DNA from 2 places in the Nodosilinea sp. AN01ver1 genome. Region 2 is predicted to be linked to the other one. Evidence: riboswitches for the same ligand, from Rfam matches in the RefSeq annotation. Region 2 holds a riboswitch; the other holds the start of a gene.
What was found. A riboswitch is a leader RNA that binds a small molecule or an ion and turns the genes downstream of it on or off. The one in region 2 is predicted to bind cyclic di-AMP.
Positions count from the first base shown of each region.

Region 1 (4,417 bases), on a different contig from region 2:
CCGCCCGTATCGTGGCCCACCACATCCACCCGCTCCAGGCCCAGCGATGACAGCAGGGCCAGAATCATACGGGCCTGATCTTGAAACGATCGATCAAAGCGATCGCGGCGGTCTGACCAGCCGTGGCCCAAAAAATCGGGGGCCAAAACGCGATAGCCGGCCTGCACCAGCGGCGGAATCACGGCGTGGTAGAGGTAGCCCCAGGTGGGTATGCCGTGCATCAGCAAAACGGTGCCGAGCTTGGCCTCCCCCCGATCGATATAGCGAATGGTGACGGGAATGTGGGCGGCTGTACCCGCCGCTAAGACCGCCTCCTGCTGGGCAGACCTGAACTCCTGCCAGGTGCTCCAGGTTATCTGATCGGTTGACATCGCATTAGATCCTTTCAGGGATAGTTTGACAGTCGCCACATAACCAGAGGCAAACCCATCCTATCCCGCAGTTCGCCCCTGACCTAGGCCCGCTACAGCAAGAATCGGACCCCCACATAGACGCTGATGACGACAAGTTGCAGCGCCATCAGCGGCAGGCCATAGTTCAAGAACAGCCGAAAGGAAATTGGCTTGCCGTGCTGCTCGGCGATGCCCGCCGCCACGATGTTTGACGACGCACCCACCAGGGTGCCGTTGCCGCCCAGGGTGGCCCCAAACATCATCGCCCCGAACAGGGGCAAAATCTCAGGCGGTATCTGCCCGGCAAAGTCGGGCGACAGCAGCTCTGGCCCGGCCAGATTCACATTCACCAGATACTCCTTCAGCAGCGGCACCATGGCCACCACCAGGGGAATGTTGGGAATCAGGCTGGAGAGAATGCCGGTTACAAACAGCAGCAGCATGGACCCCAGGGCTATGTTTTGACCGATTACGACCCCTAATAAACCTGAGGCCGAACTGATCACCCCGGTTTCTTGCAGACCGCCAATCAGCACAAACACGCTCATAAAAAAGACCAGCGTGCTCCAGTCGACATCGCGCAGAATGTTTTGCACGGTGTCGATACCGCTGTGGTGAGTCAGCAGCAGGCAGAGGGCGGCCCCCAGCAGCGCGATCGCCGCCGGTGAAATGGGCACCGGCAGACTGTCGCCCACCACAAAGAGCACCAGCACTAGCCCCACAATCGCGCTACCCAGAGCCAGCATGCGGGGGTGGTTGACCACCGGGCGGGGCAAGTGGTCGAGGTCATCCAGCTTCTTGTGCCAGGTATTGGGAAAGAGAATGGGCAGCATGACCACAATGGTCGCGATCGCCACCACGCCCCCCAGGCTGAGCTTAAGCAAGTAATCTAAAAAGCTCATGTTGATCGAGCTGCCCACAATAAAGGTGGCCGGGTCGCCCACAATGGTCAGCAGGCCAGCGCTGTTGGCCACAAACACCATCAAGATCAGCAGCGGCACAAAGTTGATGTTGAGTTCTGCCGCCATGGGCGGAATCAGCGGAGCCAGCAGCATTACCGTGGTGGCGTTGGGCAGCATGGCGCAGACGGGGGTGGTAATGGCCACAATGCCCAGCAACAGGCGCTTGCCCTCCCCCCGCGCCATAATCACCATCTGGGTCGCCAGGTACTCAAAAATTTTGGTTGGCTCAAAGGCGCGCACCATCACCATCACCCCAAAAAATAGAGCCAGGGTGGCGTGACTGTGGCCGATGTAGGCGATCGCCTGATCGAGGGTCAACACGTGCAGAAAAATCAGCAGCATCGCCCCCAAAAAGGCCGCGATCGTCAGATGCAGTCGCTCGGTAGCAATCAGGGCCAAGACCCCAAAAAAGATCACCGACGCGGTGATCTCAGACCAGGTTTCCATACCCTGTCTCCTGTTGTGGTGCTATACAAAAACCCTTCGATGAATAGCCTTCACCGAGGGGGTTAACAGTCGTAGGAGAACTACGGATAGCGCTAGAAAAAGCTTCCAGTACGTTCTCTCCCAAGGCCGACGGAGTTAGCTGACGGGCGAGAGGTGAGAGATCCCCTTCTCTGGCGATACGATTCGCCCTGAGATAAGCCCCAAAGGTTGGTTCCTCCGCTTCAGCAAAAGCTGAATTAGGCAGTGTAACTATTGAATTGGGAAAGAATCTAACACATTTACAGGCGATCCACAATCGGCACGTTTACACAAACTAACTCGCAATGTTTCTTAAAATTTAGAACACTGGCCAGTTCGCGTGAGGCGGTGCTGGCCAGTGCGGCCCAGACTAGGACAGCGAACTGGTATAGCCGTAGCCGTCACGATTAGGACGTGTTACCAAAGATGACTTTTGACCGTCATTCCCGCGCAAGCGAGAATCTACGCTGGAGTAGCTGCTCTCTAATGGATTCCCGTGGCCACGGGAATGACGGTCCTGCTGCGTCCTAATCTAATTGACTGTAGCTATATGTCGTCTCGTCTCTAGATCACCGATCAAACTGAAAGCGGCCTGATTCCCAGACCGCTTTCGGTTAGTGGGCTTCTGAGTCAATCTCGACCCTAGTAGGGCCACTGCCAGTGAGTAATCTCGTCCTGGTCTTTGCCTTCGGTGTGAGCGTAGGTGAGGCACCCGATGATCTTGTTTTTCATCTTTTCTTTGACGTGAGCCGCCGCCGAACCCAGCTTGGGCACGCGATCGATCACATCAATTACCAGGCTAAAGCGATCGATCTCGTTATTGATCGCCAGCTCCAGCGGCGTGTTGATGTTGCCCTGCTCTTTATAGCCCCGCACGTGAATGCGCTCCTGGTTGGAGCGGCGGTACACCAGCTTATGAATTAGCCAGGGGTAGCCGTGGAAGTTGAAGATCACCGGCTTGTCGGGGGTGAAGAGCGAGTCAAAATCGCGGTTGCTCAATCCGTGGGGGTGCTCCCCGTGGGAGATCAGGGTAAACAGATCGACCACGTTCACAAACCGCACCTTCAAGAAGGGAAACTCCTCCCTCAAAATGGCGGTGGCCGCCAGCGATTCTTTGGTGACAATATCGCCGCAGCAGGCCATCACCACATCGGGCGCATCGGGCTCGGTGCCACAGTCGTCGTTGCTGGCCCAGTCCCAAATGCCGATGCCCTTGGTGCAGTGGGTCACCGCCTCCTCAATGGTCAGGTACTGGAGGTGGCTCTGCTTGTCGGAGACAATCACGTTGATGTAGTCAACGCTGCGGAAGCAGTGGTCGGCCACCGACAGCAGGCAGTTGGCATCGGGCGGAAAGTAAACCCGCACGACATCGGGGCTCTTGTTGGTGACGAGATCGACGTAGCCGGGGTCCTGGTGGCTAAAGCCGTTGTGGTCTTGCCGCCACACCAGCGACGACAGCAAAATGTTGAGCGACGACACCGATCGCCGCCAGGGTACATGGTTTTTGCAAATGTCCAGCCACTTGGCGTGCTGGTTAAACATCGAGCTAACCACGTGGGCAAAAGCCTCGTAGGTGTGAAACAGGCCGTGGCGACCGGTCAGCAGGTAGCCCTCCAGCCAGCCCTGCAGGGTGTGCTCGCTGAGCATTTCCATCACCCGGCCCTCGCGGGAGAGTTCGCCACCGTCGAGGTCTTCAGGCAAAAAGTCGGCCATCCAGGCCTTTTTAGTGACTTCGTAGACGGCGTTTAGTCGGTTAGAGGCGGTTTCGTCTGGCCCCATCAGGCGAAAATTGGTGGGGTTGTCGCGCATCACGTCGCGCATGAGAATGCCCAATGCCTTGGTGTTCTCAAACTCAACGCTGCCGGGCTTAGGCACGTTGATGGCGTAGTCGCGAAAGTTGGGCATTTTCAGCGCCTTGCGCAGCATACCGCCGTTGGCGTGCAGATTGGCACTCATGCGGCGGTGGCCGACCGGAGCCAGATCTCTCAGCTCTGGAACTAGGGTGCCGTTCTCGTCAAAGAGTTCTTCAGGCCTGTAGCTACGCATCCATTCTTCCAGCAGGCGCAGGTGCTCGGGGTTGCTGTGCATGCCGCCCATGGGCACCTGGTGCGATCGCCAGAACCCTTCCACCTTGTGGCCATCAACGTCTTTAGGCCCGGTCCAGCCCTTGGGAGTGCGCAGCACAATCATCGGCCAGCGAGGTCGTTCCAGGTTGCCGTTGACACGGGCATCTCGCTGGATCTCTTTGATCTTGAGCACGCACTCTTCCATCACCGCCGCCATGTTCTGGTGCATCTCGGCGGGGTCGCTGCCTTCGACAAAGTAGGGGGTGTAGCCGTAGCCTCTGAACAAGCACTCCAGCTCTTCATGGGACACGCGGGAGAGAATGCTAGGGTTGGCAATCTTGTAGCCATTCAGGTTGAGAATCGGCAGCACCGCCCCGTCGCGAGCCGGGTTGATGAACTTGTTAGAGTGCCAGGAGGTGGCCAACGGGCCGGTTTCAGCCTCACCGTCGCCCGCCACACAGGTGACAATTAGGTCTGGGTTGTCGAGCACCGCCCCGTAGGCATGGGAGATGCTGTAGCCCAACTCACCGCC
Region 1 covers NZ_JBNXVS010000028.1:32,466-36,882, reverse strand. Annotated here, with positions in the region: gene ACQ4N7_RS19505 (alpha/beta fold hydrolase) at 1-371, opposite strand, end outside; gene ACQ4N7_RS19500 (SLC13 family permease) at 464-1,801, opposite strand; cyclic di-AMP (ydaO/yuaA leader) riboswitch at 1,912-2,054, opposite strand; gene ACQ4N7_RS19495 (phosphoketolase family protein) at 2,462-4,417, opposite strand, start outside.
Region 1: another riboswitch for cyclic di-AMP. It lies ahead of ACQ4N7_RS19500 (SLC13 family permease); the one in region 2 lies ahead of ACQ4N7_RS18105 (universal stress protein).

Region 2 (4,417 bases):
GTCCTATTTGGATGTAGGGCAGATCACACCAGCTTGGCCGGAGGGGAGACGCGATCGCATTCGAGCCTGAGTTTTGGCGACGTCCAAATGATTTACTCAAGCCTAGGGGAGAACCATCTTGACTAACTACCCCACCTGACCGTCGCATATTGAGAGAGATCTGTCTTTATTTGAATACCCGATGCCACAGCGATCGCGATCGCGTTCTCTCGCCGATAGCCGGTGGCCAAATCTATTGGTGGCCCTAACCACCCTATTTCACCTCAACCCCTACGCTGCCTGCTGTAGCTCGTCCAGCTTAGCCAGCACCTCACGACTGTGAATGACCGGCTGTACGCCTAAAAAGCGAGCCTGCATAGTGCCGTCGGGGCCAATGATATACGTGTGCCGCAGCGACATCGCCCCCAGCCAAGACCCATAGGCCTTACTGACCGCCCCTCTAGGATCAGACAGCAGCGGAAACTCTAGCCCCTCGGCATCACAAAACTCCGCGTGAGACTCAACGCTGTCGGCGCTGACACCAATAATCTGAGCATTGCGAGCCTGGTACTCCGCTATATCGCGCTCAAACCGTTGGGCCTCAATCGTGCAGCCTGAGGTAAAGTCGCGGGGGTAAAAGTACAGCACCACCCACTGCCCTCGAAAGTCTGCCAGCGAAATTTCTCCATCCCCAGCATTGGTCGGCAGCGTAAACTCTGGAGCCGGTTCGCCTAGCGGAATCTGGGTACCCCCCATTGCCAGCGCGGGCAGGGGCGCGGCCAACCAACTAAGGCACACCAGGCAGAGACCCAGAGCGACTTGCAGAAAATGACGGCGGTTCATGTCAGGTTCTTCCTTGGGGATGATTCTGAAAGCTCTTTACCAAAGTTTACAATAAGGCTGTCGCGATCCCCGCTGTTTCCCAGTTTCGGAGCCTGTCCTATGTCCCCCACTGCCAATCTGCAAACCGTGACGCTGGGTCCCAACGGCATGGTTGTACCGGCCCTGGGCGTAGGCACCTGGGCCTGGGGCGACTCGCTCTTTTGGGACTACGGCAAAGCCTACAGCGACAGCGATTTGCACGCCGCTTTCGACGCTACCCTCGACAACGGCCTCACCCTATTCGACACGGCTGAGATCTATGGCTTTGGCCAGTCGGAGCGTTTGATCGGTCAATTTATGCAGCAGCGCCCTCAGCAGACCGATCAGAAGGCGATAGTGGCCACCAAATACTTTCCGCTGCCCTGGCGCTTTTCAAAGCAGTCTGTGGCCGAGGCCCTGTCCGCCAGCCTCGATCGCCTTCAGGTGGCCTCGGTAGCGCTGTACCAAGTGCATCAGCCGGTGAGTTTTCTGCTCAGCCAAAAAGACCTGATGCAGGCCCTGGCGGCAGAGGTCAAGCGGGGCCGCCTCGGCGCAGTGGGGGTGAGCAACTACTCTGCCACCCAAATGCGCGAGGCCCACGGCTATCTGGCCGCGCAGGGCGTACCCCTGGCGGTAAATCAGGTGCAGTATTCTCTGCTTCACCGCCAACTGGAGACCAATGGCGTCATCGCCACAGCGCGGGAACTGGGGGTCACAATTCTCGCCTACAGTCCCTTAGCCCAGGGCTTGCTGACGGGTAAGTATACGCCAGAGGCCGATCTCAAACCCACCGGAGCCCGCTGGCTTGACCCCCGCTTTAGCCAGAGCGGTCTCACCAAGCTGATGCCGGTCATTCAGACACTACGGGAAATCGGTGAAAGGCGCGATCGCACCCCGGCCCAGGTGGCCCTCAACTGGCTGGTGGCTCAGGGTAATGTAATGCCCATTCCTGGCGCTAAAAATGCCCGTCAGGCGGCGCAGAATGCGGGGGCACTGGGTTGGCAATTGACTACCGATGAGCTGGAGCGGCTCGACCGGCTGACCCAGCGCTATCGCTAGCTTTGGGGCTGCGATCGCAGCCCCATCTATCTTTAAAGAATTCAAAAATACTTCTAACGAAAGATGTTTGAGCAGAAAAATCCTTTCTAAAAACATCGTTAGTGATGCATCAATGCTTTCTATTTAAGTTAGTAATTTCACCCGAAAAAATAAAAATATTTATTCACAGCAACGACTGTATTAAGCGATACAAATAGTCACACAATGTTAAGGATTCGTTGACGCTTTTCATTTTTCCCTTCTACAATTTAGACATCGAACAAGTCAGCCTAATTTAGTCGTCCTAACGGCTAGAGCGGGGGAACCAAGTAAAGGGGCGTGTTTCCGAGTTCTTTAAACCCCCATGAAGGGTAATCGGAAAAGGGTATCTCTCAACCCTAGCCCGTCAGCTAACCTCGTCGGCGTTGAGGGAGACTGAACTATCACCATTTACGCTAATGCGTTGATTGTTTCAGTGTCCTAAGTCGTGTTAACACGACTTGTTCGCTGTTCATGATTAGGCTCCAGGAGGGTCTCATGCAGCTCAAATCGCACCTCTCTGCCCCATCAAGGCAGTCCCATTCGATCGCCCCTCAGGTTTCCCCCGAGGCCACGATCAAGCCCATGATTATGCGTTTAGAAGCGGCCCTGGGTCGCCGCGATCTGGCCAAAAAGATTGTTCTACTGCTGCGGCCCAAACCGCCAATTGCAGGCCTTAACATCGACGAGAAAACGATTAATTTTGTGGTGGGTTACAGTGGCTCGGCCCACAGTCAGGCGGCTCTCGACCTGGCCCTATGTGTAGCCCATCAAACTCGTTTGGCCAAGCCCAATCCTGTACAGGTGCATGTAGTTTATGTGGTCGATAAAACTCGCCCCAAAACTATCGCCAATGCCGATCGCATACTCTGGCAGGCCCGCTGCCTAGCTAGTGAATGGCGTGGGTCGCTCAATGCCCACCTGCGGGTCGGCCAGGTGGCAACGGAGCTCAGCCAGGTGGCCAAGGAGATCGAGGCTGAAGTGCTGCTGGTTGGTTGTCATACGGCTAAGCACCGCCTGGTGCAGCAGCTAGATACTCAAACCCCGTGCTCTGTGCTGGGGCTACCCAAGTAGTCTCTAAGCCGATCTAGACGTCAGGCTGGTGCCTCCCAGTAGACCAGTAGACAGGGGCAAACAATCGCTTGCCCCTGCGCATACAGGCTTTGAATTCACAGCACTAGGGGGGTGCCCCGGTTCGTGAACGTCACCGACTCAATCTTCCAGTCGGGCTGGTTAACCAGCGTTTCGCGCAGGCTGCCCAGCAGCGCCTTTTGTTCGCACACCGACAGCGACTGTAGCACCCGCCGCGAGGTGCGGGCCACGCGCAGGTCAATGGTGACGATCTTGGTTTCTGGATCAAAGCGAGTGCGATACCCCGAAAGGGTTAGCTCTGGAATGGCCTGCTCAGCCAGGATCAGATCGACAGTGGTTTCCATACTCTGAGGACGAGGCACGAGAATGGGCTCTCGCCGGTAGTTTTCGCAGCGCTCGTCGAGGGTGTAGAGATCGACGGCCACCGGGTCGGCGGGCGCCACTAGGCGGCGGGCCTTGGCCTGCATCAAGCGGCTGGCGTTGACTAACGCTTCAGCGGGGCTAGGGGCCAGGGCAATGGATTCAAACGGAGTGGCGATCGCGGCGTCATTGGAGCTGGCGGTATTTGGTGCGGTCGCTGTGCCTCCCGTCGCCACAGCACACCCCCCCAGCAATCCCAGCAGGGCCAGGAAAATCGCCCCAGAGCGCTGGCCAAAATTTATCCCTAGGCACCCAAGCCAGGTATGGTGAGGACGGTATTGAACTGGGTTGGGACAACGGGTCATGGCAAGTGCTTCCTGGAATCGACGACACGTGCTGTCGCTGGCCGATTTTACGGCGGCGGAGCTAGAAACGGTAATGGAAACAGCGGTGAGCTTTTGGCAGGTGCTGTCGCGCCGCACCCGTAAGGTGCCCGCCCTGCAGGGGTTAGTGGTCACCAATATGTTCTTCGAGCCCTCGACCCGCACCCGCAGCAGCTTTGAACTGGCCGCCAAGCGGCTGTCGGCAGACGTGCTCAACTTTGCCCCCGGCACCTCGTCGCTGACTAAGGGTGAAACCATTCTAGACACCGCCAAGACGTACCTGGCCATGGGCACCAACCTGATGGTCATTCGCCACCAGGAGTCGGGGGTGCCGGGGGCGATCGCCGCCGAAATGGACCGGCTGCAAACAGGAGTCGGCGTGCTTAACGGCGGCGATGGGCTACACGCCCACCCCTCCCAGGCCCTACTCGATCTATTCACGCTGGGCCTGACCCTAAATCCGGATCACCCGACCGCCGCGCTGCTAGCAGGTAAAAAAATTGCCCTGGTCGGCGACATTCTGCACTCCCGCGTGGCTCGCTCCAACCTGTGGTGCCTCACCGCCTGCGGGGCCGAGGTACACCTGGCCGCCCCACCCACTCTGCTGCCCCCCGGCTTCGCCGACGCCTTCGTGAGCCAGTCGCCAATCGCCATTCCTCGCGCCA
Region 2 covers NZ_JBNXVS010000024.1:52,273-56,689, forward strand. Annotated here, with positions in the region: gene ACQ4N7_RS18095 (peroxiredoxin) at 271-822, opposite strand; gene ACQ4N7_RS18100 (aldo/keto reductase) at 922-1,899, shown strand; cyclic di-AMP (ydaO/yuaA leader) riboswitch at 2,156-2,317, shown strand; gene ACQ4N7_RS18105 (universal stress protein) at 2,416-2,991, shown strand; gene ACQ4N7_RS18110 (hypothetical protein) at 3,087-3,734, opposite strand; gene ACQ4N7_RS18115 (aspartate carbamoyltransferase catalytic subunit) at 3,733-4,417, shown strand, end outside.